3 regions of the Alkaliphilus crotonatoxidans genome follow, and region 2 is predicted to be linked to each of the others. Evidence: riboswitches for the same ligand, from Rfam matches in the RefSeq annotation. Region 2 holds a riboswitch; each other region holds the start of a gene.

What was found. Region 2 has a riboswitch for cyclic di-GMP ahead of ACYQ1I_RS14745 (transglutaminase-like domain-containing protein). Riboswitches for the same ligand answer to the same signal wherever they lie in the genome.
Region 1: another riboswitch for cyclic di-GMP. It lies ahead of ACYQ1I_RS00315 (HD-GYP domain-containing protein); the one in region 2 lies ahead of ACYQ1I_RS14745 (transglutaminase-like domain-containing protein).
Region 3: another riboswitch for cyclic di-GMP. It lies ahead of ACYQ1I_RS07310 (thioester domain-containing protein); the one in region 2 lies ahead of ACYQ1I_RS14745 (transglutaminase-like domain-containing protein).

The regions. Positions count from the first base shown of each region.
Region 1 is NZ_BAAHXS010000001.1:66,212-76,150, forward strand. It holds gene ACYQ1I_RS00300 (hypothetical protein) at 1-18, opposite strand, end outside; gene ACYQ1I_RS00305 (CapA family protein) at 409-1,512, shown strand; gene ACYQ1I_RS00310 (PKD domain-containing protein) at 1,626-3,188, shown strand; cyclic di-GMP riboswitch class I at 3,349-3,436, shown strand; gene ACYQ1I_RS00315 (HD-GYP domain-containing protein) at 3,680-4,882, shown strand; gene ACYQ1I_RS00320 (ATPase) at 5,307-6,383, shown strand; gene ACYQ1I_RS00325 (ATP-binding protein) at 6,649-8,631, shown strand; gene ACYQ1I_RS00330 (cupin domain-containing protein) at 8,735-9,082, shown strand; gene ACYQ1I_RS00335 (Ger(x)C family spore germination protein) at 9,163-9,939, opposite strand, start outside.
Region 2 is NZ_BAAHXS010000006.1:561,340-571,278, reverse strand. It holds gene treP (PTS system trehalose-specific EIIBC component) at 1-133, opposite strand, end outside; gene ACYQ1I_RS14760 (DUF1015 domain-containing protein) at 376-1,620, opposite strand; gene ACYQ1I_RS14755 (D-2-hydroxyacid dehydrogenase) at 1,589-2,542, opposite strand; gene ACYQ1I_RS14750 (pyridoxal-phosphate-dependent aminotransferase family protein) at 2,576-3,640, opposite strand; gene ACYQ1I_RS14745 (transglutaminase-like domain-containing protein) at 4,200-4,997, opposite strand; cyclic di-GMP riboswitch class I at 5,011-5,092, opposite strand; cyclic di-GMP riboswitch class I at 5,128-5,209, opposite strand; gene ACYQ1I_RS14740 (AraC family transcriptional regulator) at 5,286-6,407, opposite strand; gene ACYQ1I_RS14735 (HD-GYP domain-containing protein) at 6,627-7,253, opposite strand; gene ACYQ1I_RS14730 (helix-turn-helix domain-containing protein) at 7,551-7,901, shown strand; tRNA gene ACYQ1I_RS14725 (tRNA-Ser) at 8,069-8,157, shown strand; gene ACYQ1I_RS14720 (ABC-2 transporter permease) at 8,331-8,978, opposite strand; gene ACYQ1I_RS14715 (ABC transporter ATP-binding protein) at 8,975-9,835, opposite strand; gene ACYQ1I_RS14710 (GntR family transcriptional regulator) at 9,838-9,939, opposite strand, start outside.
Region 3 is NZ_BAAHXS010000004.1:984,210-994,148, reverse strand. It holds gene spoVG (septation regulator SpoVG) at 1-128, opposite strand, end outside; gene purR (pur operon repressor) at 274-1,092, opposite strand; gene ACYQ1I_RS07315 (class D sortase) at 1,331-1,993, opposite strand; gene ACYQ1I_RS07310 (thioester domain-containing protein) at 2,074-4,359, opposite strand; cyclic di-GMP riboswitch class I at 4,615-4,704, opposite strand; cyclic di-GMP riboswitch class I at 4,780-4,866, opposite strand; gene murC (UDP-N-acetylmuramate--L-alanine ligase) at 5,154-6,563, shown strand; gene ACYQ1I_RS07300 (LCP family protein) at 6,728-7,726, opposite strand; gene ACYQ1I_RS07295 (transglutaminase TgpA family protein) at 7,881-9,939, opposite strand, start outside.

The DNA of each region.
Region 1 (9,939 bases), on a different contig from region 2:
CATATCAAAAGCAGGCATCTTTTCCCACCTCCAAAACCTCCGGCATTAATTGTGCACCCAATTTGAACCCTTCTAAAAATGCCTGTTCCATATGATAAGTCAGCCGGGGATAATTGCTACGGCCGTTTGTTTTTTTCCTACAAAGGCTACCTGGCTTGTTCATGGGCGGAATCAAAAATTAGCTTAAATTGTAATCATATTATATGGTTGATATAATAAAAGACAGGGCTAATCTTAAGGGTTATTGCTATCATTTATTTGAACCACCAAGGGCAGGGTTAATATGGAATAGACTGGCTTATCAATTTATTGATATAATTGGATTGTCGTTTTTTATAGCCTGAAGGGTTAAACGATAAACGTACAATTTATGAGTAACAAAAATAAGAATTGAAGAGGAATAAAGCAATGAAACAATTAATCACCTTAATAATGATTATGAGCATAGCGGCACTACTGATCAGCTGCAGAATGATTCCTGCCCCCAATTATCATCAAGACCCCTATGGGCCAGAGCCCGTGGAAGAAGCGCCGGCAGATAATATTTTGCCCCCAGAGGCTTCAGATACAGTAAAAATAATGTTTTTAGGCGATTCCATGATGACAGGCAGGGTGGCAGAGGTCATAAATCAAAGGGGAATTGATTATCCATTATCTGAATTTATGCCAATTTTAAAGGATAAGGATTTTATTGTGGCCAATTTAGAAACAGCCGTCGGCACCAGTGGAGAACTAATGGAAAAGACCTTTTCCTTTCAAACAGACCCAGCCATGCTAAGGATTTTTGAACCCTTAAAAGAAAAGCTTGTTTTTAGCCTGGCTAATAATCATGGTATGGATGGTCCGCTGCATGAAACCTTGGCCCACTTAAATAGTACCGGCTATAATTATATAGGGATTGGCAACAATGAGGAAGAGGCCTTCCGACCCTATATTTTAGAGAAAAATGATCTATCCATCGCTATTTTTGCTGCGTCAAGGGTTATTCCCGTGGCAGAATGGCGAGCTGATGCCAATCGACCTGGAATGGCTACAGCCTATAGCTTTGAACCCCTAATAAGCCATATTAAGGCTTATAGTGGGCAGGTAGACTACGTGATTGTATTTCTTCATTGGGGAGAAGAATTGGCAGAAGAGCCCAATGAAGATCAAATCAACCTGGAAAAAGGGTTAAGGGAGGCAGGAGCTAACATCATTATAGGGTGTCACCCCCATGTGATTCAAGAATTGAAGTGGTCAGATAAAAGGGAGCTTACTGCTTTTTCGCTGGGCAACTTCTTATTCACCAATAGCAGACGCCCGGAGGCCAATCATATAATGGCTTTAGAGCTTTCCTTGTCGAACAATCAAATCGAAGAAGTTAAGGTTTGGCCTGGTAAAATAGATTTTGGAATTGTCAGGTATTTAGACAAGGGACAGGAGCGTCATCAGATAATGGATCGAATTAAAAGACTTTCTCCAACAATTGATGTTTTAGAAGAAGGAATTGTGCATCCTATGTGGAATAAATGATACAATGGACTCATTTATCAATTAAAGCAAAAATCATACGATATAACTATATAGTTTTGTCGTATTTTGACGAATATGGCTTTTAATTTTGACAAAAGTAAGGATGATTCAGGATGCCCAATTTTTATCATGAAAAATTTAATATATTAGAGAGCTTTAAAACAACAGCCCATCAAGATATTTACATTGCAACAGAAAAAGAAATTGACAGTCATGCTGTGGTACTAAATGTTGTTAAAGATCAGGAGTTAATTCATCTAATGGAGACAGAAGAATTGGCTTCAGCGATGGCGAATTTAATTCATTTAGAAAGGCGAGGGGAAGAGCTGATTATTGCCACTCGAGTATTGGATGCTGAACCGTTGCTGGTTTATTTAGAAGAAAATTACGTTCCCATCAAACAACGTATGGACTTAGCCTTCCAATATTTAAATGCCATTTCAAAATATGATTTCCTGGCTTTGCCCCTTAAAAATATATTAATTGATGAAGCACAGCTGGTGGTCAAGGATGAAAATCTTGCGGTTGATGAACTGATCGTCGTTGAAGAGGGCTATAACCTGGCAGGTAGCTTTAACATAGGAGAAAAGCTTTCTTCTGTATTAAGTAAAATTATTTTCTTTGAATATCGTCAATTAAGGCAGGAAGAGCTTCTTTTGGCAGAAGTACAATTTTTTATAGAGGATTTAAAGGCTAAGCCTGATATAAGCCTTAAAGAAGCCCTGGCAACCTTTCGCAAGCTCTATATTTATCATTATTGTATGGAAGGTATTGATAATAACTTGACTGAAGAAGTTCCGATGAAGGCCTACCGGGAAATAGATGAGCAGCCCCGGCCTGAGAAAAAAACCTTCCGGTGGCCAGTAGTTGCTGCAATCCTTTTATTGCTAACGGTGGGGGCCTATGGTGTATCAAGTCTCATCAAGTGGTTGCCTGAACGGACCCTTCAGGGAGATGAATATACCCCTGTAGGTGGCCAGGTCAGGGCTTATTTTCGAATTGAGGAAGAACCTCCCTATTGGATACTTGTTAATGAAAGCAGTGGTTCCGGAGAAGAAACAATCGAGGCCTATCTATGGGAAATCAGTTATGAAGGAAAGGTCATTCAAACTTCAGATAACAGAGAGCCTAAATTATCCTTTAATCAAGAGGGGACCTATACCATAAGCTTAAAAATTATGGATCAACAAAACAATGGGGAATGGAGTGAACCCCATATTGAGGCACTGGAGGTAAAATTTGATACAGAGGAGGATGGAAGGGAGGCCAACATTACGCAGAATAACGAATATTTTACGCTGTCCACCCAGGGGCAAAATAATATTATAAAGGATGTTAATCTGTTTAATGAGGGACCCTACTCCTTCAAGCTTGTAAATGATCAGAATCTTTCACCGACCTTTACGCTGAGAAATTTCTACGCAAAGGAATATGAAACGCTTTCAATGCTGATTAAAACCAGTCAGGAGGAAAACTTAAAGCTCCGGCTTATGGTTTATAATCAAGGAAATTTACAGCACCGTGAAGAATTTTCTCAATCTGTTACAGTTCAAGATGATTGGAAGCTGGTTTATTTGGAGTTACCAAAGGTAAGCATGGAAGAAATTAAGTTAGAGATCGTAGGCTTTAGAAATCCAATTTGGGTAGATTCTATAGAATTGCAGCCATATAAATAGAATTTATTGTTGCGAGACTTAAAATAAGTCTCTTTTTTTGACTATTAATTAGACATAAAACGACTGAATGTTTAAATAAATAACAAAAGTATACAAAAAAACCTATACATTTGAACTAATTTACTATATATTATATATGTAGTATATTTTTATGAAATTAAATAAAATTTGGCAAACTTATCGAAAGGTAAGGACGCAAAGCTATGGGTCTAAAGAGGGTTAACTTCCATGATTGCCAGGTTGCTGTAAAATTTATATTTTTTTGTAAATTTAACATATAGCACCTAGGGAAAATGAACTAGGCGCTTTTTTTATTGGTGAACCCATGACTCGATAATAAAATGCAGGGTAAGGGGTACGGTATGGGATTGAAGATAAAATCAAAAATATTATTAACCAATACGTTTCTGCTACTGATTTGCTTTTTAATATTTTTATATTTTAGTAATCGAGTATTGATCTCTTTTTTAATTTCATTTTATACCATATTATTGAGCATAATCATTACTTTATTATTAGACCTTAATAAAATTATCGGCAATCTTGCCGAGGTTGTTACAGGCTTGGTCAGCAAAATGAAAGCAGACAAAGGGGATAACACCCTGAAAATGACAGATAATCGAGGTAATAAGATTGAAATAACCAATCAACATGATAAAACTATTGGTGTAGTCTCGTATCGGGATGAAGAACTACAGGCCTCCTATGAAGACTGGAATTACAGTTTAGAAAGGCTATTTCAGTCCAAAGGGTTCAATCAACTCTTAAATGAGATGATTTTCAGTACGGATGAATTCTTAAGTGTTGATCAAACAGCCATATTTCTTGTAAATAATTCCTTTAAGATAAATGGGTTAAGGAACCTTAAAGGGGAGAAAGCTTTGCCAGTTATAATTAGTCAAGGGGAGCCATGCTATCGGCAAATAATAAATAATCAGGAGCTAAGGATTATTCATAGTTATGATTTTAAACATAGCTCAGGGGCTTTTAATAATCAATTAAGTAAAGAAGCAGGTATTGAAAAGCTGTTGTATTTACCCGCCTTAGAAGAAAAAAGGATAGCAGGGTTTGTTAACTTTTTAGCAGAGGATACTAAAATGGATGCAGTAATAGTGGATAATGAACAGCTTATGGAAAGGGAAAGGAAAACCTATTTTGAAATGATAATTTCCTTGGTTATGGCGATGAATATAAAGGACCCCTACACAAAGGGGCATAGTGAACGGGTTATGAAATATAGCTTAAGGCTTGGTCATCACCTAAATCTGACAAAAGCAGAGCTGGATATTCTAAAGTATGGCAGTATACTTCATGATATAGGTAAATTAGCGATACCCAATGATATTTTACTAAAGAAGGGCATGTTGACTCACCAGGAATATAGCATGATTAAAAGTCACTCTGTAAAGGGAAGCGCCATGATTAGCAGCTTAAGTTTTTTACAGCCTGCCCTGCCGATCATTAGAAATCACCATGAACGGTATGACGGTAAGGGGTACCCCGATGGTTTAGCAGGAACAGAAATTCCGTTATTAACGCGAATCGTAACCATAGCCGATTCCTATGATGCCATGACTTCAGAGAGAGAATACCGTAAGAAGTTAACAAAGGGAGAGGGAATAACCGAATTAAAAAGACATCGTGGTACACAATTTGATCCCCTGCTGGTGGATGAATTTATAAAAATTATCTAAAAAATGATCGCAGTAAAAAGCACAGTACTTAAATCCCTAAATTCATAGATCAATGGGTTGGCCAGGCTATCCATGATATGTTTGGTAGTGACCTATGATGCTGAATTAGGGGGTTTTTTTTATTGTATAGAAAAAGAGGCTTCGCTTTGATTATCTTTATAGGTTTTTACCGACAGCCCTTAGCCCATTTAAGAAAAATACCAATAAAGACAAATGCAGGTATAATAACAAAATTCAACAATGAAATATAAGTATAGTAATTTAACAGCTTAAATAATAATAACAGGTTGTTGCGGGCAAAATAAACTGCTACCGCCACCAAGGCAGAAATTAGGTATATTAAATTCTTGTATATAAATAAACACACCTTTAGCCCAGGAGGAATAGGATAGAATGAATTGATTAGTTAAGAGGAGGAGAGGCAATGAAGAAGGGAAGCATTAAACGATTATTCCCCGGTGGCAATACGGCAGAGGGCTTTTACTCTTATTATCAATATGTAATTGACCTAAAGGAGGCCAGTCGGGTCTATTTACTAAAGGGAGGCCCAGGGGTAGGGAAGTCTCAGCTGATGAAAAATATTGGCAGCTTTATGGTGGATAGGGGATACGATGTAGAGTTTCATCACTGTTCGGCTGATCCTGAGAGCTTAGATGCCATTGTAATTAATGCTTTAGGGGTGGCTTTTATTGATGGTACAGCCCCCCATGTGATTGACCCTAAGTACCCGGGAGCTGTAGAAGAAATCCTTCACTTAGGCCAATATTGGAATCAGGAGGCATTGGTTAAGGATAGACAGGAAATTATTAAGGCCATCGATGCAAACGGAAAAATCTATAAGCGTGTGTACAAATATTTAAAGGCAGCAAGGCTTATACAGGATGATCTGGAGTGGATTTACCAAGAAGCAGCGAATTCAAGAATGGCGGCAACGGAAATAGAAGAATTTATCAGTAAAATAGTGAGGGGCCACAAAAAGCGAAACTCTGTGCCCAAGGAAAGACACCTTTTTGGCAGTGCCTATACCTTCCATGGACATATACACTATGCAGAAACCTATCTGGCTTCCATTGAAAAGCGCTTTGTACTCCTTGGTAGCTCCCTGGTTCAAAAAACAAGGATCCTTAATAAGATTGCCGAAAAATTTTTAGAAAAGGGTCTTATGGTTGAATTTTATCATCATCCGATGGACCCTAAATGGATAGAAACCATTACTGTGCCTGAAATTGGTCTGGCTGTAACGGGGCATGGCTCCAGCACAGCGAAACGGGTAATTGATATGGATGATTACTTAGAAGATACCATATTGAAGCAATATCATGAGGAAATTCAAACAGCCCAAAAATATGTCCAAGAGCTTCTTAATCAGGTATTCGAGCAATTAAAAAAGACAAAAATGAACCATGATTATATAGAAGCCTTCTATTCTCCCAATGTTCGATTTCAAGAGATCGATCAATTGGTAGAGTGGCTGAAGAAAAAAATAATTAACATGAAGTAAATTTTGTATCAGGCATTGACCCTGGGAAATTTGAAATTCGAAATACGCCCCGGGTCCTTTGCTTTTTTGACTTCAACCTTGTGTTTAAAAAAGGATATCTTTAGATTAATGTTTTCTTTTTAGAATAAAATGAAGGGAATTTGTAACAAATCATGGAATTATAGATTATTGTTTATAATAATTGGTTATAAATCTGTTGAAGGGAAGCCAAGGAAAAATTAACTATCTTTAACATAAAATCTTTCAAGAACCGGGAGGGATCAATTTGAGTGTCTATAAAGCTGAAATGGAAATTGCAAATAAAACCTTGTTATATGGAGGCTTGGGAACAGGATATGTACATTTGAGGGTATTGTATGATGAATCAGATCGAGTACATGATTGCCTTATATTAGAAGCGAATGATGCTTTACTGAATATGCTGCAGAAGCAGAAAAAAGATGTATTGGGTGCAAGGGTAACCAAGGTTGTTTTCCATGACCATTGGAGCAGTTGGTTGAATACCTGCCAAAGAGTAATTAAAACTGGAAAAAACCTAAATATTGAAGCCTACAGTAATAGCTTAAAGGAATGGGTTAACATTTCAATATTCAGTCATGAACCCGACTATGTTACCTGTCTTGTACATACTATTGACAAAACTAAAGAAAAAGAATATATCGAGAAACGGCAGGGGAAGTTTACTTTACTGGCAGAAAATACAAGGGATTTTGTGGCCTGCTTAAACCCAATCTTTCAATTTGAGTATGTTAATGGGGCAGCAGAGACGTTTTTTAAATTAAATAAGCAGGATGTAATTGGCAAAAGAATTTCAGAGCTGAAGGTAACCACAAAATTTAAAGATGCTTTTCTTCAAGCTTTAAAAAGAGCTGTTGAAAAAGGAGAACACCAATTTTTCGAAATACATAGGGAAAGCAGTCAATTTGTTTTTGATATATATCCTGAAATCGGTGAGAATAATGAGCTTAGGTCGGTTCTGGTGATGGGGCGGAATTTATCGGGCTTAAATCGAGAGATGGAAATTAAACTGCTGCAAAGCGAGGCCCTTTACCAGCGTCTGATGGAGGCCTTACCAAATGGTGCTATTGTTCTCCACGGTGAAAAAATTATCTATGCCAATTATGCTGCCATTAAATTGGTTGGTGCCAACGGGCCCCAGGATTTAATAGGCAGGTCTTTTTTAGATTTTATATTTCCCGAGGATCAGAAGCCGATCAGTAAGTTACTTAAGAAACAGGGGAGATCTGAAAGGGTATTGTTTGAGACCAGGCTTCGTACTATCTTTGATGGTATGTTAAATGTGGAAATATTGGCGTTGGGTATTCCCTATTGTGAAAACTGCGGTATTATTTGCACGCTGCATGATATTACTGAACGAAAAAAGAATGAGGAATTAAAAAGGCATATAGAGGAGAAGGAACGGTTTTTGGCTGAAACCTTGGAATATGATCGCTTAAGGACAGAGCTGCTCTCCAATATTGCCCATGAATTCAAAACCCCTTTAAATGTGATATTGGGCACCCTACAATTAATTGGGCTCTATTTAAAGGATGACTCCCTTTCCCCCTTAGAGCTTAAGATCAATAAAAAGATTAATATGATGCAGCAAAATTGTTATCGTTTGCTAAGGTTAGTCAATAACCTGATTGATATTAACAAGATCGATAGTGGGTATTTTGAAATAAATTTAGAAAATAATGATATTGTCAAGGTGGCTGAGGTCATTTCTGTCTCGGTCAAGGAGTACATAGAAAATAAGGGGATTACCTTTGAATTTTTAACAGATCAAGAGGAATTGTACACAGCCTGTGACCCTGATAAAATAGAAAGAATTATACTAAATTTACTATCGAATGCCATTAAGTTCACCAAACCTGAGGGAAAAATCACCGTATCTCTTCAAAGACAAGAAAATATGGCAATTCTCTCGGTAAAGGATACAGGAATCGGAATTCCTCCTGATAAGGTGGATATTATTTTTGACCGCTTCAGCCAATTGGATGGGTCTTTAGTTAGAAAGAATGAGGGTAGTGGCATTGGACTTTCCCTGGTCAAATCATTGGTGGAGCTCCATGGCGGAACAGTGAAGGCTAACAGCCAATATGGAAAGGGAACAGAATTTATTGTGAAGCTGCCAATCAAGCTTTTAGCAGAGCATCAAGTAAGAGTTGATGAATTTACAGATCTTTACGAAAAAAGAATTGAAAAAATTAACATTGAGTTTTCAGACATCTATTTTCATAGATAAGCGGAATTATGTAAAAACTACCAATATGTGATTCAAATCACGGTACTGCTTTTCTTATTACGGTAGAATTGAATTAAGATCAATTAAAATAGGAGGTTTTATGATGACAAAGGAAGCATTAATCAAAAATATGCCTGTATCCCAGGCGGTTTCCCTAACGGAATTAATTGAGTATCAGGAGGCTCAGGTGGTGAGCCGTACCATTTCTCAACGGGACGATTTGAGCATTACTCTTTTTGCCTTTGATAGGGGAGAGGCTATTAGCTCCCATGCCTCCACCGGCGATGCCCTGGTACAGGTTCTGGATGGCACGGCGGAAATTACCATAGGCGAGGAAAGGCTGAATGTTAAGGCCGGGGAGGTAGTGGTCATGCCGGCCAATGTTCCCCATGCCTTGGATGCAGTAGAAAAATTCAAGATGCTACTGGTGGTCGTTAAGCCACAAGGCTAGAAATAAGAAAAAGGGTCTGGACAATATTCATAAAAAGATTCCTGCTTAAGGCTCCTTTTATGATGTCTAAGACTCTTTTTTTAGTGGGAAATACCAACGGTTTGAAGCTTTACATCGGTTTGTAGCTCAATGTCGGCATAGGAAAATTGTCTATGCCAATTTTCACTTTCAAAGAAATCAGGGTGATTGGCACGGACATATAGGCCATAGCCTACATTATCATTCTCTAAATCCTGTAATACTTTAATCGTATCCTCCAAATCGGCATGGATATTTTTTGCAACATGTCTTTCAACCTCCTGTAAACGGGCATTATCAAAAACAATCTCCTTGGGGGTGTATTCTACCAGTGAACCGTTAATGGTGATTTCGTGGGTAATTTTAAGTCGATCATTGATTATTTCAGTATTTATTTTACTATTGCCGCCGTTAACTCGAATGGTAATGTACTCGTCAGTGTTTTCTTGATGCTTTACCGTATAGAAGCCATTGAGTATTTCTCCCTTCAAAAACATTAATGCTTTACTTTCATTATCAGAAAGCTGGTAGATCATTTTATCGTCACGAAATAGGGTCGTACTGTCCACCTTCAATGTATCGGTATCTTTGTTATAGGCTATATAGGGCAGAACGGGTTCAATGCCGCTGGTGTGGTGCATATAATTAAAATTTCTAAGGGTGGTAAAGGGTACATTACTAGCTAAATGACTTTGCTTTATTGATTCATATAAATAGGTGCTGACCAGCAGCGATACAGGGGGCTTAAGCCTTAACAAAGCATCAGCCCTGTCATTCACTACTGCCAGCCGAGTGGTGCCGGGAAACAGGGGCTCCCGTAAAAGGGTATCCAGATGTTT
Region 2 (9,939 bases):
TTTTAATGTCGGCTTTTTTCGGGTCACTCAACACAAAGCGCATTCTTGTAGCACAATGGGAAACCGTTACAATGTTTTCCTTCCCCCCAATGTGTTTTACTAATTCTTTGACGTCATTGGCGTATTTACTCATAAAGAACCCTCCTTCTCTAAAATATTGAGTATGAATAGATAGATTATGCCTTTGAAAACCTTTTCAAAATTACAGCAACATGTACGTACAGGTTTAATTATATTTTTATTATAACCTGTACGTACAAGTAGGTCAAGAAAAAATTGTGTTTTATTTAATATTTCTGATTATTCTTCCCTCTATACTGAAAGAAAAAGACAGTGTGCCTGCCAAACACCAGGCCACTGTCTTATGATTATCAATTATAATAGATGTATAAATAGTCCACTCCTTAGCTTTGGCTCAAACCAGGTGGATTTAGGGGGCATGACCTCTCCTGCATCGGCAATGGCCAATAGCTCCTCCATGGAGGGGGGATATAAGGAAAAGGCCACCTTCATATCTGTTGCTACTCTTCTTTCCAGCTCCTTGAGTCCCCGTATTCCTCCAACAAAGTCGATCCGTTTATCTGTTCTGGGATTTTCAATTCCCAAAATTGGCTGCAGCAAATTTTTCTGTAAAATACTTACGTCTAATCGTTCCACCGGATCATTTTCATTAATGATTGCTTCCTTGGCTGTCAGCCTGTACCAGCCTTCCGCCAGATACATACCAAAGCTATGGCGTTCTGTAGGCTTACAGGGGCCCTGTTCCTCATAGGGCGATAGGTCAAAGAATTGTTTAACTCGATCAAGAAATGCTTCAGTGGTTAAACCGTTCAGATCCTTCACTACCCGATTATAATCCATAATCAGCAATTCTTCGTCGGGGAAGATCACCGTCATAAAATAATTAAATTCCTCTGTTCCTATATAATGGGGGTTTTGTTCCCTTCTTTTCAGACCAACTTTAGCTGCCGAGGCGGTTCTATGATGACCATCGGCAATATACAGATAATCTACTTTCTTGAAGTAGGCTTCCAGGGCCTTTACTTTCTCTATATCGTCTAGGACCCATACCATATGGCTAATGCCATCTTCCGTCGTAAAATCATATACCGGCTGATGGGTCAAGGTCCACTGTTGAATTATATTTTGAATTTCAATCCTGGATCGATATGCAAAGAAAACCGGTTCTGTATTGGCATTACAATAATCAAAATGATTAATTCTATCGATTTCCTTTTCTGGCCTGGTAAATTCATGCTTTTTAATAATATTGCCGGTATATTCATCGATGGATGCACAGGCGACAATTCCCGTTTGGGCCCTTCCATTCATAATTTGCCTGTAGATATAATATGCCGGTACCTGATCCTGAATAAGTACCCCAGTATTTATCATTTCCTTTAAATTGGCCGATGCCTTCTGGTAAACGACAGGCTCATAGGGCTTCACCGTATCCTCTAAATCTATTTCCGAACGACTTACATGTAAAAAGCTATAGGGATTTCCTGCTGCCAACTCCTTTGCCTCCTCACGACTCATGACATCATAGGGCAGGGCTACTACCCTATGGGCCAAATGGGGGTTAGGCCTAACAGCTTGAAAGGGTTTCACAATTGCCATTTAACCACTCCTCTTTATAAAAGCTACTGACGATTTTTACGATTTCTTCACCAATTCGTTCTTGGGCTTCCTCAGTTGAGGCCCCTATATGGGGGCTTAAGGATATTTTTTCATGCCGGTAAATGGCCCCATTTTTCACAGGCTCCTCTTCAAATACATCCAGGGCGGCTCCAGCCACCTTCCCTGAATCAAGGGCCTCTAACAGGGTTTTTTCGCAAATTACGCCTCCCCTGGCACAATTAATTAGATATACGCCATCCTTCATCATATCAAATTCCCGCTTTGCCAGCACAGGCCCTTCCTCTTTGTTAAAGGGGACATGCAAGGATATAAAATCTGATCTTTGCAGCAGTTCTTCCTTTGTTACATATTCAAATTCCCCCTGATGATTTGGGGAACGCATCCTATCATTATAAATCACCTTCATTCCCAGGGCGGCAGCTTTTTGGGCAGTGGTCTGGCCGATTCTTCCAAACCCGATTATGCCAAGGGTTTTACCCTCCACTTCAATTCCCTGGTATTGTTTTTTCAGCCACTTTCCTTCCTGCATGGTTCTATTGGTGTGATGCAGGCTGCGGGCAAGGGTTATCATATGCCCAATGGCCAGTTCTGCCACTGAAATCTTGCTGGAATCGGGTGTATTTTTTACTATCAATCCATTAGATACGGCGTAATCCACATCTACGTTATCAAGCCCTACTCCGGCCCGTACAATTAGCTTTAATTTACCTGTTTTTAGGGCTGCATCGATGATATCTTTATCGATTCTGGTGGCTGATCGAATAATAATTCCATCAAACTCCTTAATCTTTTCCATTAATTCTTCCCTTTCATAGTGATGAAGGGTTAATTCAATACCTATTTGGGCAATTTCTTCTAGGGATTTTTTTTCTATGGCATCATTTACTAGTATTTTGCACATACTGACTTCCTCCCTTTTAATGAAATAGATTCTTTAAATCAATTCATCGATTAAAGCTAATAATTCCTTAATCTCCTCTAGGGTTGTTTCTGCCATGTGGGCGATACGGAAGGTTTTATCCTTTAAATCTCCATAGCCATTAGATATCATATATCCTCTTTGACCCAGCTGATTATTCAGCTCTTTTACATCTATGCCCTTTGTATTCTTAACCGTTGTAAGGGTGTTGGAGGCATACTTTTCTTCAGTAAGCATTGCAAAGTTTTCAACGGCCCATTGCCGAACATATTTTGCCATGGCAAGATGTCTGGCAAATCTGTTTTCAAGACCCTCTTCAAGGATTTTATCCAATTGATAATCTAAAGCAAACATATGGGAAAGGCTGGGGGTAGAGGGATACTGATAATCTCCTTTCTGAATGTAGTTGTAAAGTTCCAGCAGGTCAAAATATAATCCTCTGTTTTCAACCTGCTTTGCAGCTTCCAGGGCTTTTTGGGAGATGGAGCAGATGGCAATTCCCGGGGGGAGTCCCAGGCATTTTTGTGAGGAGGTGATGCAAATATCAACCCCCAGCTCATCAACGGGTAATTTGGTTCCCCCCAATGAGCTGACGGTGTCTAAACAGAATATTACATCGGGATATTTTTTAACAACCGCTGCAATTTCCTCAACAGGATTCATCACTCCTGTTGAGGTTTCATTATGGGTAATGGTGATTAAATCATATTTACCGGTAGAGAGGGCAGATTCAACCATTTCAGCCGTTGTTGCCTTTCCCAGCTCAGCGGAGAATAAATCAGCCGGCACCCCATTAGCCTTGGCCATTTTAAACCAGCGATCCCCAAAGGCCCCTACAGAAAAAACCGCAGCCCTTCGCCTAGTACAGGAACGAATGGCTCCTTCCATCAAGCCGCTGCCTGAGGAAGTGGAAAGCAATATTTCATTTTCAGTATACATCAGTCTTCTCATTTTGTCTGAGATACTTCTTTGCAGAACAGAGGCATCTTTGGTACGGTGACCAATCATGGGTGTGGCCATTTTTTCAAGTACATCGGGGGTTACATTGACTGGACCAGGTATGAATAGTTTTTTGTACATCATAAAAACCTCCTTAAATTCATTCTCACTCAAAACCATTTTGGTTTTAAAATAATGGCGTAAATTGCCTTTTTATGGTTTTTGGAAATTTCTGAAAAATTCAGTTGTAATTAATTTATTCGTTATGATCTTAAAAAACCCTTTTTATGTAAAAAAATTTATATATAAAAGAAAAGCAAACCTACATATTGCAAGTACCTAGTCAGTTAAAGCTTGGGTTATTCTGAGAAAATTTTCATCTAGTAAGAACGAGGAGAATCCATATCGAGCAATATGACGACCGAAGATAAGCTTTTTCTATTGCAGTTTATATAGTTCATTTATACCTTTACATATTAGCTATTAATCAATCATTATTAAAACCCACCCCAATTTACGTGGTGCCAGTACCCTGTTACAGTTAAAACTTGTGTTTCCCCTGAGTTGAAATTGCCATAAAGCAAGGCATAATAAGGAGGCAATATCGGTTGATCTTATGACTGATGACAACGGAATCACCCAGATATAACTGGAATTTAATAATAAAAACTCCACCCGGTTGGGTGGAACAATAACGATTCTATATATGGCTTGTCCTGTTAAAGTCAGAAGGGCTTTTTATCATGTCAGGCCTCAAATTACTTTTTATTAATTGTGCGTCCTGTGTTGTATCGATTATGACCCAGCCCCCCAGGGCTTCGATATAAACCTCATTCCAGGCATGATATTCATTAATATTGGAAGCATACCCCTTGACCAGCTGAGTCGGTATTCCCTGGCTTCTTAACATGGCTGCAAATAATGACGCATAATCATAGCATATCCCTAGCTTGGTATCGAAGATATGATCAATATCAGGCAAATAATGGGACGAAGTATTAGCAGCCTTTTTATAATCATACTCAATTTCATGAATGATATATTCATAGATTGCCCTCACCTTATCTATATCAGCAGTTAAGTTTTCAGTTAATTCCGAAGCTTTTTGTACTGCCTTTGAAGATGAATCCCATTTTATTTCCTGAATAGAGTTTAGATAGATTATCTTATCATCTGCCAGGTTTACTTTAATTTCCTGCTTTAATATCTCCCTATATTTATTGCCTTCGGTATTTTCCATTAATCTTACAATATATGCTCCGTTTCCCATCTGTAAAGGAAACCGCTCTTTTTTTTCACCATCAAGACGATAACTGAAGCGTTGTCCGTCCTTTTCAATTAAAACCCGCATTTCTTTGTGATGGGCTTGTCCATAAAAAACAGATACAATCCCCCTATTGATGTTTTCAGTACTAATAATTTGGGCTTCTGCACCATATGTAAAAATATTAGCAAATATAAAGAAGACGACAGTCATAATGATTAAAGTCTTTTTCATAGATAACTCTCCCTTCGGTAGCCAGGCTGCCCTTCTTTCGAGTGGGCCCTATGGCTTTGCGTCCCAACGTTTCCATTGGTTTGCCATTGTCGGTGAAAAGCTATAGATCAAAAACAACAAAAACTAATCCTTCGGTGGCTAGGCTGCCTTTCTTTCGAGTAGGCCCTTTAGCTTTGCGTCCCAACGTTTCCGTTGGTTTGCTATTGTCGGTGAGAAGTTCTTTTTTCGTTTAATTATTTTACTGATTTCATTATACCACATTATTAATTTATAAAAACATTTTTCTGATTAAGGCTGCCCAATAATATTGGCCCTATCTTTATATATAATTGCTTCTTCAACATAACGAGTTAAATCACCATTACTCATTCCCTTGGTTTTTCTGTATATTTCAGGAGAAATTCCATATTTCTCTTTAAATACTTTATTAAATTGATCGGGGTTCTTATATCCTACCTCTGCTGCCACCTTATGTATTGCAATTTTCCTAAAAACCAACATACCACAGGCAATTTTTAAGCGTGTATCGACTACCCATTCACCAAAGCTCCGATTGGTCTTTTCATAAATCATTTGACTTACATAGGCTGGATGATATCCAAACTCCTTTGCAACATCTGCCAGCTTCACAGTCTTGATATTTTTCCAAATATATTCCAGTATATCATTCATTCTTTCACTAATAATACCTACTTCACTCTCTTGAAGACTATCTTGGTGGAGCTTTTCCAGCTCTGAAAAAAAGATTATAAATAGGCATTTAATTTTATCATCCTTTAACAAATCACCCCCATAATATTCCATCAGAATTACCTCAAGGGTATGCTGGGACTTCTTGGATGCTACATTCATCACCATATATTTTTGAAAATGCTTTTGATAAAACCATTCATTTATAAAGCTCTGATCAGCATGATCGTTAGAATAAACCATAGCCGTATACACTGTATCCTGAAAGGAAGACGTGATTGCTATATTTAAGACAATATCGCCGGCTCCAAGGATCCCTAAGGCATGGGTTGTTTCAGGATTAATAAAGCAAAGCTGCCCTTGGGTTAGTTGAATTTCATTGGTCTGGTCTTCTATATATAGGCGACACGCTCCCTGAAAAACATAAATAATTTCTAAGTAGTCATGTTGATGGAATGGAACATGGGTGAATCTGGGTTGCTTCGTAATGAGTACCTTATTCTCATCCAAGTCATTAGAATCGTTTGAAAAAGCATTCAAAATAATATCATCTAAAATTTTGTGCTGAGTTTCTAAGAATGATGCTTTATTGCCATAGCCTTCTATTTTATCCTTTGTATAATCAGTATCAAAATTTTTATGTTTCATCAGATTTTGTTTTAAAATCAGCTCCAGCGGCTCTAATCGATTGAGCAATTTCCCTAACTCTTCTATTTCCATTGCTAAGCACCACCCTCCCTATAGTAAAATTAAGAAATTAAACTTATTTAATTATGGTATAAGATATGATACCATGGCCTAATCTATCAAAATACATATGACAGACAATTTGCTAATATAAGACAAATTATACCATAAAATTATATATTAAGATACTTTTTATGTTTTTTTATTAACAATTTTGTTATCTTTTTTCTCAATACTCCTCCTTTTTTTAACCTAGTCCTTCCAATTGGCTTGATTAGCAAGAAATCTTTCATTTAAAGCTTGTTCTAATATTTTTTTGCTTCTTTCATAAATAAAGGGGTCTATTTCCTTTCGCTTCATCCGCTCTAATACTGACATTGTATTTTTAATTTTATAGGGCCTGTATACTCTGGGCTGCGTAATAGCATCAAATATGTCTGCAATACGGATAATTCTGCTATATAGAGGAATTTCATTTCCCTTTAATCCCTCCGGATATCCTGTGCCATCCCAGTTCTCATGGTGGTAACGCAGGGCTTTAGCGATTTTTACATTTTTGTCCTTTATTTTCAGCTGCATTTTTAAGTATAAAGCCTCTGAATAAAGGCAATGCTGTTTCATAGTTCTCCATTCCTCTACTGTAAGCCTTCCTTTTTTATAGAGGATAGAGGGTGGTATTCTGCTTTTGCCAATATCATGATATAAGGCACTTTCAAACAATTCGTGCTTCTGTTGATCGGGCAGCTCTATTTCACCAGCTATTTGAGCAGATATAATGGCTACATCAATTGAATGGGCAAAAATCTCTAAAGACAATTTATGGTCCATTGGGTTCCCGATATGGTCTGTCAATGCTAAATCATGTATATTCCACTGCATCCTATACACCCCTTCTATAGCCATCTTATTTGCTGTATCCTTCAGATAATGTAACTGGTAAGCCGGGCTTATATTTAACAAATTTGTCTTTGTCGCAATTAACTTTTAATCGTAATTTTGATCAGATTAAATACTTATTTTTAAATCAGTATCATATTTTGTAGTAAGTCGTCATCTTTTCTTATATTTTATACAAGGTTGGCATATCTTGTCAATTCTTTTAGAACTGTTACATAATTCTGTCAGTGTGTGGAATACTAATTGCTAATCATATTAAAGTTATAATGAGGTGATAATATGAGCGTAGATTACAAGGCTATCGGAAAAAAAATACGGCTAATTCGGACTCAACATGAATTAACAATTGAACAGATGGCCGAAATTTTGAATCTGTCGGCATCATACATGGGCTTAATCGAACGGGGTCAGAGAGGAATCAGTATCGAAACATTATATAAGTTTTCTACCATCTTTAATGTCAGCACCGATTATTTACTTTTTGCAGAGGATGAGGGGAAGGGTCAGCTACTGGAGTCAGTAACAAATTCACATCAAAAGCATATCTTGAGCCTAACACAGCAATACTCGGAAAAGGAGTTTATTTTTCTGATTGAGTTTATCAAGCTCAAAAATAAATATGACCGCTAAAAAGCGTTGGTTGAAGTTTTTCCCCTTCAACCAACGCTTTTTGGCAATTATGAGTAACATGACATAAAATAATAGACAGAGGAATTGACAAATTAAGCATAAAGCTGTATTTTATATATAGGCCAATTTTGCTATTGGTTTTATGTTATATTTTTTTAAGAAACTATGGAAGCGTATCGAAGTGGTCATAACGAGCCGCACTCGAAATGCGGTTGTCCGCAAGGGCACGTGGGTTCGAATCCCACCGCTTCCGCCATGAGCCTGTTTGCGGTCAATGTCTGCAACAGGTTCTTCCTTTTTATGAGCTTCCGCTTTATCCTCAAATCCTAAATGTATCAAAATGTTGTTTTCTAACATAATTTTCCCCTGTTTAGGGAGCAGAGAAACTCTCTCTGTTGCTTTTTTGCCCAGCTACTCTCTGCATTAGATTCACAATTCTTTTTTAGAAAAAATTTTAGTAGACACCCTCATTGAAATACCAAAGACCAACATACTTGCCAAGGCTAACACAATATTTTTGATTGTGGAAGATATTGCTGCCAAAGCCGAAATATCAATTGTGATGTTCGCAAAGAGATTGGCAAATACAACGGGCCCAAAAGATAATACAAAAATCATAATCATAAAAACGAATTTTGCCTTTACGGCTCCATACCTGACTTCAATAGGCATGTAGATACCATATAATAATACACTAAATAAAAGTACCATTAGAATAGTTGTTAAATCAAGAATGTTAGATTTGTCTATAACTAACATCACAAGGGTATGCACTATATAACAATATGCAAATATCAAAAGGGAAAATACATATTTAGCCTTTATAAATGCACTTCGAGTATACGGAGCAGTACACAATAATGCAGTAGCTTTGGGATATTTAGCTTCTTCCTGTGAAATAGCCTGTAATAACAAAAGTTCAGCCATAGCAACCATGTAAAGAAAAGGGAAAAAGCCCGAAAGCGAAGGAGCGCTAAACATAATAAATAAAGGAATTGCAATAACCACCAGCATTGTTACGATTACATATTTCTTTGCAATTAAAATATCCTTCTTCACTAAATTCCATAACATCATTTTCGCCCCCCTTCAATATAGGCCAACATAATATCCTCTATAGTCGGCCGTTCAACTAAAATATCCGGTATGATTTTTTGCACCCTTGAAAGTTTGTCTGTAACTCCGGTAAAGCCAAAATCAGTTAGTTGAATATTTAGGAACAACTCTTTATTCTCATTGTTAAGAGCCTTGTTATCACCCTTTATCACACGATAATTGTCAAGTAAAGTGTCCTTTTCTTGTTCAAGTAATGTCCTACCGCCATGTATGAGAATAAGCGTATCTGCAACCTTATCCAGGTCAGATGTAATATGAGTGGAAAAGAATACGCCTTTACCGCCCTTATTCATGTAATCGGTCATTATTTCTAAAAGCTGACTTCTAACCAAAGGGTCAAGTCCGCTTGTCGGTTCATCCATAATAAGTAGCTCAGTCTCATGGGACAAAGCAAGCGTCAGCGCAAATTTCATACGCATACCTTTTGACAGCGTTGCAATCTTTTGTCGTGGGTTAAGTGAAAACCTATCCATATATCTTTTATAATCTTTGTCGCTCCACCTTGAGTAGGCTGGAGCGATTATGCTTTTCATTTCATCCATTGTTAGCTCATCATAAAAATAGCCCTCGTCCAGAACGACACCAATGCGGTTTTTCAACTCCTGGGCATTACTTTCCAAGTCTTTCCCGAAAATTTTAATTGAACCGGAAGCTTTTTGCGTAAGGCCAAGAATTGTGCGTATAGTACTAGTCTTTCCTGCGCCGTTGACACCGATAAAGCCTGTAATACAACCCTCTGGCAAAGAAAAGCTAATATCGGTTAGTGAAAAACCTTCATAAGATTTATTTAACCCTGAAACTTCTAAAATATTGCCCATACTTAGTCCTCCTCGTATAAAATATCCATCATAGCATTTAGTTCTTCTTTTGTGATATTCAAGGTTTTTGCTGTATCAATCAATTCCTGCATTTTCTTTTCAAC
Region 3 (9,939 bases), on a different contig from region 2:
AGTCCATTTTGACCTTCAATAATTTTAATATCATGTACAACAAATTCCTCATCAAACGTTACAGAAACAATAGCCTTCATTTTCCCTTCCGTTGCTACCTTTCTAATTCTCACATCAGTCACTTGCATTGTCCCTCACCACCTTCCATCTGTCATACTGCAAAATGCATATTATTATGGACTATTCTCCATTTAGGACAAATTTCCTGCAATAATATTGCAAGTTTTCAGAATTTTTTTGTCGTTGGTGGATTTTTTTTAAATTGTATCTGCATTATATCAGGTCTGGGTTCGGTACCATCTGAATAAACTGATCTGACTCCCTTACTTCTTCTAAAATTAACAGGGCACGATAGTCATTAATTAGCTTTTCAGCAGGTGTTTTTGTTGCAATTAGCACCCCTACCCCTTCTACCTCTGCATCAAATTCCTTCATCATATCCTTCATCCCCTTGGCAGTTCCCCCGGCCTTCATAAAATCATCTATAATAATTACCCGAGCGCCTGGCTTGATGGCCCGGCGTGAAAGGGACATCCGCTGAATTTTCCCACTTGATCCTGAAATATAATTAATACTCACCGTTGAACCTTCCGTCACCTTGCTGTCTCTTCTTAATATCACCAAAGGCCGATTCATGGCCCGGGCTACCATTAGGGCCAGGGGTATTCCCTTGGTCTCTACGGTGACGATATAATCAACATGTTTATAATCAAATTGACTGGCAAATATTTCACCGATATGATGAATCAGATGGGGAGAATAGATCACATCAGTCATGTATAAAAAGCCCCCGGGAAGTATCCGATCGCCCTGGCTTAGCTTTTCAGCAATCATTTCTAATATTTCTTTGTTTTGCTTCTTGTTGGTTTGGGGAATAAACTTCACACCCCCGGCGGCTCCAGAAAGGGTTTCAATTTTTCCCAGCTCCATTTTTTCCATTGTTTGCTTCACAATGACAATATCTTCGCTAATGGTAGACTTGGCTGAATTGAATTTTTCTGTAAAATAATTCAGTGTAAATACTTTATTAGGTTGATCACTTAAGATTTTTACCATGGCTGCTATTCGCTCATTCCTCTTTAGCTTGCTCATAACCATCCTCCAAAGTCATTTTATTATAGGGAATTGCCCCATTCCTGAAAAAAATATAAATATGAACATTCGGTAAAAAATTAACCATAACCTACGTTCTTACCTTAACATTTCCGTTGATTTTTTCCTTAACATTAGAATTTATACTTCTATTTATCATTTTATTGCTTTTCTTCAGGATTTTCAAGCTAAACCAATTACTACACCGATTAAAATCAAGCCATATAAGGAATTACTGCTACGTCTCTGTTTGCTTTGCATGAATGATCAACCTATGACTGGCAGTATAGAGGGGTGTACAGGTTATTAGGGTAAGCACCCGGTCTTGGTTGTTTCGATTCAATACAGAAACATCCTCGGGCAGTACAACCTTTTTCTCGTAGACTTCATACTCGTAAATGCCATTAATCGTTTCAATAAGAATCATGTCTCCGGGTTCCAGCTCATCCAATCGATTAAATAAGCGTCCAAAGGTATGGCTCCTATGGCCTGCCAAAGCCGTGTTGCCAATTTCGCCAATGGTGGTAGTTCCTTCAATTTGAGCTGCCCCCATTTTTAAATTTCGATTTGTTGCACCAGCCAGAATCGGTAGATTTAATTCTATCTTTTGAATTAGTATCCTTCCTATTGTATCAAGTGCCGACACCTCGATGGGCTTTTCCTCTTCCTGTTGGTCAGGCGGGTTTGTCGGACTTACCAGTCCCTGATCCTGCTCCATTTCATCATTAAAAATGGTTTCTAACTCATAATATGCTTCCATGGCAGCTGCTTCTAAAGTGATGTGTTCCTCAAAATCCTCCAGCAGTTTTTGCTGGCTATACCACCAATACCCCCTTTCCAACAGGGGATAAGCAGCTATGATGAGTCCCATGACAATGATTAAGGTTGACAGTTTTTTCATGGCGGCATCCTTCCTTTGGAAAAAGGGCTGGAACATAATTATCCCAGCCCTTAATTAAATTTGAATATCTTTTTATTTAATTATTTTCTTCTGAGCCTAATACCCAATGCACTGATTAAAGTTCCCAGTCCATAAAACAGATAGGGAGATCTTTCACCGGTTTTGGGCAACGCTACGGGGCCCAAGGGAATTTCTTCGTCAAGAATAATCATTTCGGGCTCTTCTTCAACTTCCTCTACTTCTTCTACCTCTATTATATCTTCTACTATTTCCACCTCTGGTACACCCTGGGGAATAGGTTCTTCTTCTATTATTTCTTCTACCTCTTCAACGGTTTCAGGTTTTGGGTTAGACCTCCTAATTGGGGTGTTGGATCTATCTCTGTTCCTATCTCTATCCCTGTCTCTATCCCGACCTGGATTGTTATTATCTGGTTCCTCTGGATCTTCTGGATCTTCTGGATCCTCTGGATCTTCAGGGTCTTCAGGATCTTCGGGATCTTCTGGATCCTCTGGATCTTCTGGATCCTCTGGGTCTTCTGGATCTTCGGGGTCTTCAGGATCTTCTGGATCTTCAGGGTCTTCGGGGTCTTCAGGATCTTCTGGGTCTTCTGGATCTTCGGGGTCTTCAGGATCTTCTGGATCTTCAGGGTCTTCGGGGTCTTCAGGATCTTCTGGATCTTCTGGGTCTTCTGGATCTTCAGGGTCTTCAGGATCTTCAGGGTCTTCAGGGTCTTCAGGATCTTCGGGGTCTTCAGGATCTTCAGGGTCTTCTGGATCCTCTGGGTCTTCTGGATCTTCTGGGTCTTCTGGATCTTCGGGATCTTCTGGGTCTTCTGGATCTTCGGGATCTTCAGGATCTTCTGGATCTTCAGGATCTTCGGGATCTTCAGGGTCTTCGGGATCTTCTGGGTCTTCTGGATCCTCAGGGTCTTCTGGATCTTCTGGGTCTTCTGGATCTTCGGGGTCTTCCGGATCTTCAGGATCCTCGGGGTCTTCGGGATCTTCTGGATCCTCGGGATCTTCTGGATCTTCTGGATCTTCAGGGTCTTCTGGATCCTCTGGGTCTTCTGGATCCTCTGGGTCTTCTGGATCCTCGGGATCTTCCGGGTCTTCTGGTTGAACCCTGGTATTATAAACATAAACGCTACCTTCCAGGGCTCCAATTGTTAATAAAATTCTTCCATCGGCGGGTGATATTTCATATATCGGTATATATTCTTCGGGTATATTAATTTCGGTTATCAAGTACTCACCCAGGGGCAGGTTTTCTATTTCCAATGAACGGCCAGCACTGACCGTATGTATTTCATTATAGCCCTGTGGCCCTGAAATATGGACGGTAAAGTCAGTCTGGTCTTCTTCTACAATTGTATTATCATGATCATAAACAACCTTATTGACTGTTATTTTTCCGGTTGGCGGCGTATATTCATAATAAAGCTTGGTCATGGCAGAAAGGGCGATTCCAGCTTCCATCCCTGTAATGCCTATTAAAGTCTGAGACTGCTTCACGCCTCCCACCGGCAGTAGAATCAAAGCGTCATAGACTTTTTGATGTCCTTTCACTTCTACTTGAAAATCGATGTCCGCTTGAAATTCCTCAGCGGGAATCGTTATTTTTACTGTTTTTATACCTTTATCAGTGTTGACGGTTTCCTCTGCTCCTGGATAAACCCCCTGCAAATCAATACTGTACTGATGATTTAACTCAATATAGCTGCCGTCGTAATTGGTTTGATCCGCCCCATAGCTAAAGGTAATTTCCACATCTTCCTCTGCATTTGGGCCAATGGCTACGTTTGTGATTCCCACATCGGCAGGGTGATCAGCGGCCGGTATACCGGGCAGTGACTTTAAATACTCATATACCCGCTTTACATTACGATTTAATAATTGAAAATAGGTAGGGCTATAATTGTTGGTCTGATTCCATATTGCATATTGTGTTGCAGTAATTGCCTGGGCCTGGGTTAAGCTGTTTACATTTCCTACAGCCTTCTTTAAATCATTCAGGCTGATATTGGGGTATGAGCCATGGGCTATGGCCCTTAGCTTGTTGGCTTTAGCTTCATTGATGCCAATGGACTCGGCATCTTCAAGCTTGATCAGCCGATAGTCAACATCCTGTCGTGCCCTGACGGTTTCGTCTGCACAGTAGACATAAATGGTTGACCCTACATACTTGCCATTACTATACTGTCTTACATGGAAAAGATAGGTGTTTGAATCTGAGCCCCTGGTACCCGTTCCATCCCAGCGGTAATATTGGCTATTTCCATAGGCTATGCTGGGCATAAACATCAAGGCCACCAGTAGGGCAATAATCAGGCTAAAGCTCCTTCTCCTGATTTTTTTTCTTACCATTCCTTCACTTCCTCCCTTTTTAATATAGTTTTATTGAAGCAAAATTGCTTTTCTAGTAACTTGTGTCCTTTAAAAGGCGAGATAAGAGCTGTGGCAAATTTGGACAGGGATAATCTATTAGCTTAAATGAGGCAGGGTACTAGGTACCAATTGAATCATTAAAACATAAATTAATTATTAAGTATGTCGCTTTATATTTTATTAGGTCTGGTATGACTAACATTCCATCAAAAACAAAAAACTGCCGCACGATTTTGCGGCAGCAGGACAATCATCGTATTGATTCATACCTTAGATTCCTAACTTTGCGTCCCAGCCTTTCGAACTGGTTTGCCCTTTACGTTTGTGCCTTAAATATTTTATTAGCTCCGTAAACTTTATAGTACAAAAATGATATAAAAAAACTGCCACAATTTAAACTGTGGCAGTCGGACGATCATCGTATATGCATACCTTAGATTCCTGACTTTGCGTCCCAATCTTTCGACTGGTTTGCCTTTTTCACCAAACATATGAAAATTATTACAAGGAAATATATTCCTATATTTTCTTATTTTAGATGGTGTAAAGAAAAAAATCAAGTATTTTTTATAAAAAAGTATATTATCTTATTCATCAGGTAAAATATCGAAGTTTTTTAGTGATTACACAATTTTTTTATGTTATGATACAATATAGCATCACATATTATTTAACTGTGTATCATGAATTTCCTGTGAAGCATCATAGAATATGCTTTTTTTGGGCAAAAATATTATTACAGCAATAATTTTTTAGATAGAGGAGTGAAGATTTTGATTTCTTTTGATCTAAACCACCAAATACAACGTATTCATTTAATTGGTATCGGTGGAATCAGTATGAGTGCAATAGCAGAAATCCTGCTTAAGCATGGCTATCATGTTTCCGGCTCAGATATTAAGGAATCTAACATAATTGAAAAGCTAAGAAGTCATGGGGCGCAGATTTTTTTAAGCCATCAGTGTGAAAATGTCAGGGACGCTGATTTAGTTGTCTATACAGCTGCCGTTAAGGCAGATAATTGTGAACGCCAGGAGGCAGAAAGGCTGGGTATTCCTCAGATTGATCGAGCCCACATGCTTGGGCTCATTATGAAGATGTATGACCGTGCCATTGCAGTTGCTGGAAGTCACGGAAAGACCACTACCACATCTTTATTATCCCTTGTGATGGAATATGCCAAGCTGGACCCTACCATCATGGTTGGTGGAGAATTGGACGAAATTGGCGGGAATATCAAAATTGGTGAAAGTCAGCATTTTATTACGGAAGCCTGCGAATATGTTGAGAGCTTTCTAAAATTCAACCCCTTTATTGGAATTATTTTGAATATTGACGAGGATCATCTGGATTTTTATAAGGATATTCACCATATTAAAGGAGCCTTTCATCGTTTTGGCCGGCTGATTCCCCAGGATGGCTATTTGGTTGTCAACGGCGATGATGACAATGTGTCTGATGTGATTCAACAGCTTACCTGCCAGGTATTTACCTATGGAATAAAAAAGGATTGTGATTTTACAGCCAGGGACATTGTTTTCCATACCAACGGCTTTCCTTCCTTTGAAGTATATTTTTCAGGCAAATCCCTTGGCAGATTTCAATTGAGTATTCCCGGTGTCCATAATATCTACAATGCCCTGGCTTCCATTGCCACAGCTTATATCCTGGGAATTCCCGCTGAAGAAATTGTCAAATACATTAAAATCTATAAGGGGATTCACCGTCGCTTTGATCTTCTCGGTGAAGTGAAGGGTGCCAAAATCATAGATGACTATGCCCATCACCCCGCTGAAATTAGAGCAACCCTGGAGGCCGCTAAAAAATACCCCCATGGTGAAATCTGGTGTATTTTTCAGCCCCATACCTATACCCGAACCCTGGCATTGCTGGAGGACTTTTCAAGGTCCTTTCATGATGCAGATCATGTGATCATTACCGATATATATGCCGCCCGTGAAAAGGATAACGGTGAAATTCACAGCAGCCGCTTGGCTGAATTAATTAAGGATCATGATGATGTACAATATTTAAAGGATTTTGATGGAATTACAGACTATTTATTACAGAAGGTTCAGCCTACTGACCTGGTCATTACCATGGGAGCCGGAGATGTCTATAAAATTGGTGAAATGCTGATTGAAAAGGGAAAGTATTTAGTGCAAAATAAAAAGATCATCTAGTCATTCGATCGGAAACAATTTAATTAATTATATTATTTAATAATATTTTTTAACTGTACCTGTTTAGTCCAAGCAAAGGAGGGTAATTTTAGAATACATAAACCCCCACTCCCCTATCCATTTATAAAGAAGGAGCAGAACTCCCCCAGTTCTGCTCCTTCATTTTATTCTTCAATTGACTCATCAGTTGACCCATCAACTACAGGCTGGCCGCCATAGACTTCTATTAGCTGATTTCGAATGCCCGGATAATCGGGGAAATAATATGATACTTTGTTTTGGTATCGATCTTCCCCAGCAAGTACTCTCATTTCCACATTTTCCATGTTCATTCCCACAGCCGAGGTGGCCAATGAAAGTACCTCTTGTAATTGCATATCGGTTCTGACATGCTTAAAGGCAGCGGTGGCCACTGAAGGCAGCCTTAGGCTCAGGGCCTTTTTAAAGGCTGACTTGATAAACTCCTGCTGGGCTTTAATTCTTCCCAGGTCGCCGTCTGCATAGGACATACCGCCGCTTCCCGGTGTCGATTTACGGAATCTAAGGAACTTAACCCCGTCGGCTCCCTTTAAAATATGGTCTCCCGCCTCGAAATAAATTCTAAGGGGTGGATCATCATAGGGGTCATAGTAGTCCATTTTCTTAGGAATATGAACCGGAACGCCTCCAAGGGAATCAATAATGGCCTCAGCCCCTTTATAGGTTACAGATACATAATAGTCAATGGGAATATCATACAAAATATCACTGACAACGGTCTTGACACCAGCTGCACCATGATCCCCATAGACAGAATTGATTTTACGCTTATCCAGCCGATCATAGCCCTTACGATGATAATAGGTATCTCGAGGGATGGAAATAATATCGATCTTTTTGTCATTTGGCTCAAAGGAGACAAACATCAGAGTATCGCTCCTGGGGCCCTCCAGCCCCATCAATACAAAATTGATTCGATCACTGTTATATACCAGTTCCTCCAATTCATCCCGATCTACATCATCTACCAGGTTTTCCTGATTGGGATCAACCACGGCCTCTATAATTTCATCTGAATTGGGATGATCATCCCGCATAAAATGATTGAAAGACCATACAAGGCTGGTGAAAATCACCACAAAACATAAAAAGGCAATGCCGAATATTTTAAAAAAGGTTTTCATCCTGTTCACTTCCCCGTTTGGTTTCATAACTAAGCATCATATAGCACTATCATTATCCTTAATTCATTTTATTTTTTAAACATCTTTTCTATTTTAACAAAAAAGTATAAAAAAAGCTATAGAAAAGGTGAATTTGCAAGGATCTTTATAGAAATTATTTCCTTAATTTATTATACTGAATCATTTTTCCCTTGATGTACTTTACAAAAATGTATTTTAAAGTTCCTAAATGCTGTCTTAGTTTTCCGTCTATCAGCTTAAAATATCTTGTAGTTCGCTGGACGTCCAATAACGAGCTCTCTTTGGAACTGTATTTAGCATTCATAAATATTTCTGTTATTTCTTTAAAATCATAATGTGAATCGTAAACAATTCGCTGAAGCCGTTGAGCATATTCCCTAGGGGTTTCTCCAACTTGAATAGGAGAATAGATTTTTCCAATCATTTGTACAATATGATCATACAAGTAAATTATTTTTTGGTTGCTGCTCCCCTGATCCAACGATCTTAGATAATAGATCAGCTTCAATTTGCTGTAGAGAATTCTTAGGGGTAGCATCCCCAAAAGACTGATGGGCAAAAACCGCTTCAAAATCCTCTTTAGAAAAACCCAAAGACTCGTCAGGGAGCTTTCTAGGGTGGGAATGGGCAGATCCTCCAAATTGCGATCCACTTCCCCCTGGGGCTCTTGAACTGGCTGAATTTCGCTATCCCTTAGGGCCCTTTCCAGTAAAGCCTCCATCTCATCAAATTCCGCTGCTGTATTTTCTGTAGATTCTTCTCTGTTTAATGGGGCCTCCTGCAGCACAGGCTCATCATAGGCAGGGGTTGCCTCGAAGATCATCCAACCCTCTGACCCCATGTAGGCCTCGACCCATGCATGGGCATCCTTTTGTCTGATCTCATAAATCCCTTCTTCATTGGCCTCCGGCATACGATATCCTTCGACGTATCGGGCCGGTATCCCCTGGGTTCTTAGCAATACTGCCATGGCTGTGGCAAAATAGGTACAATATCCCTGCTTCTCTTCAAAGAGAAAATATGAAACAAATTCCTTATCCTCTGGAACCACCGAAGGTTCAAGGGTATAGGTGTAATTTTCTCGTAAGTAGCTTCTAATTGCCCGGGCCTTCTGATGGGGCGTATCTACATGCCGGGTGATCTCATCTCCCAGTTCATAGACCGAATGGGGCAAATCTTCCGGCAGCATTAGATACTTTTCAAAGGATGGGTCTAATGAGGGAACCGGCTCCTTGTGCTCACCGCCAGGCAACAGGGCCTGAACCACATAGCTCTCATTTTTATATCTGGCCCCCCGAAAGGTCATCTGGAAATTTTCATCCACCGTGGCATTGGTAATCCCCCCTGCTAAAACCTTGAGGGGTTGATAGGGAGTAAAGATTGTATTGGTGGCCATATTCATATTCCGAATTTCAATCGTAACCGGTACCCCTGATTGCACCTCCATCGGCAAGAGCTTTCCCAGCTCATGGGCCCATTGATAATCAGCCTCTGTACTCCAATGATTATTCTGGTAGATGTTTTTAACATTTCCTCTTAAATAAAGGGGGGAAGGGGCCTTAACCTCCATAACCAGCCGATCGCTTAATTTTACCGGCCCCCCTAATCGGGTGGTATTGGACTGAAAGCCCGTTTGGGTGAAATCGAAAAGCTCACTTTTTCCAAAGCTTCGGCTATAGACCAAGTCATCTCGAAGCTCAAAGACTATGGGAAAGTATGCCTGGGCCTGGGCTTCAATCCAATGCCATTTGATAAGACTGCCGCCCTTTGGCAGTAGCCCTGCAGTAACCATGATCACCAGCCCGTAGCCAAGGGCTGTTTTCATCCACGGTGAATACAGATCAAGGGAGCCTGCGGCCTTAAAATAGCTTTCAAGTCCTTTTAAAATCAGAAACAGCAGCAAGAATAAAAATAACATGGGATAGGCCGCATCAATGTAGATATACCAATAATATATAAAGGCACCGACATAAAGGGGCAGCAGCAAAGATGGCCTTCTGATTTTGAAAAGAACCGTAACGGTGTATAGACTGACCAACAGTACCAGCAATACCCAGAAGGCCCTGCCATTTTCAAGATAGATTTCTTCACTGCCCCCCAGATGGTTTCTAATGTTGCTAAAGAGCTGAATTACCCATAAAACCAACCTTTGCAGTGTTTCGGGCTGATAATGCCGGTAAAACAGAAAAAGC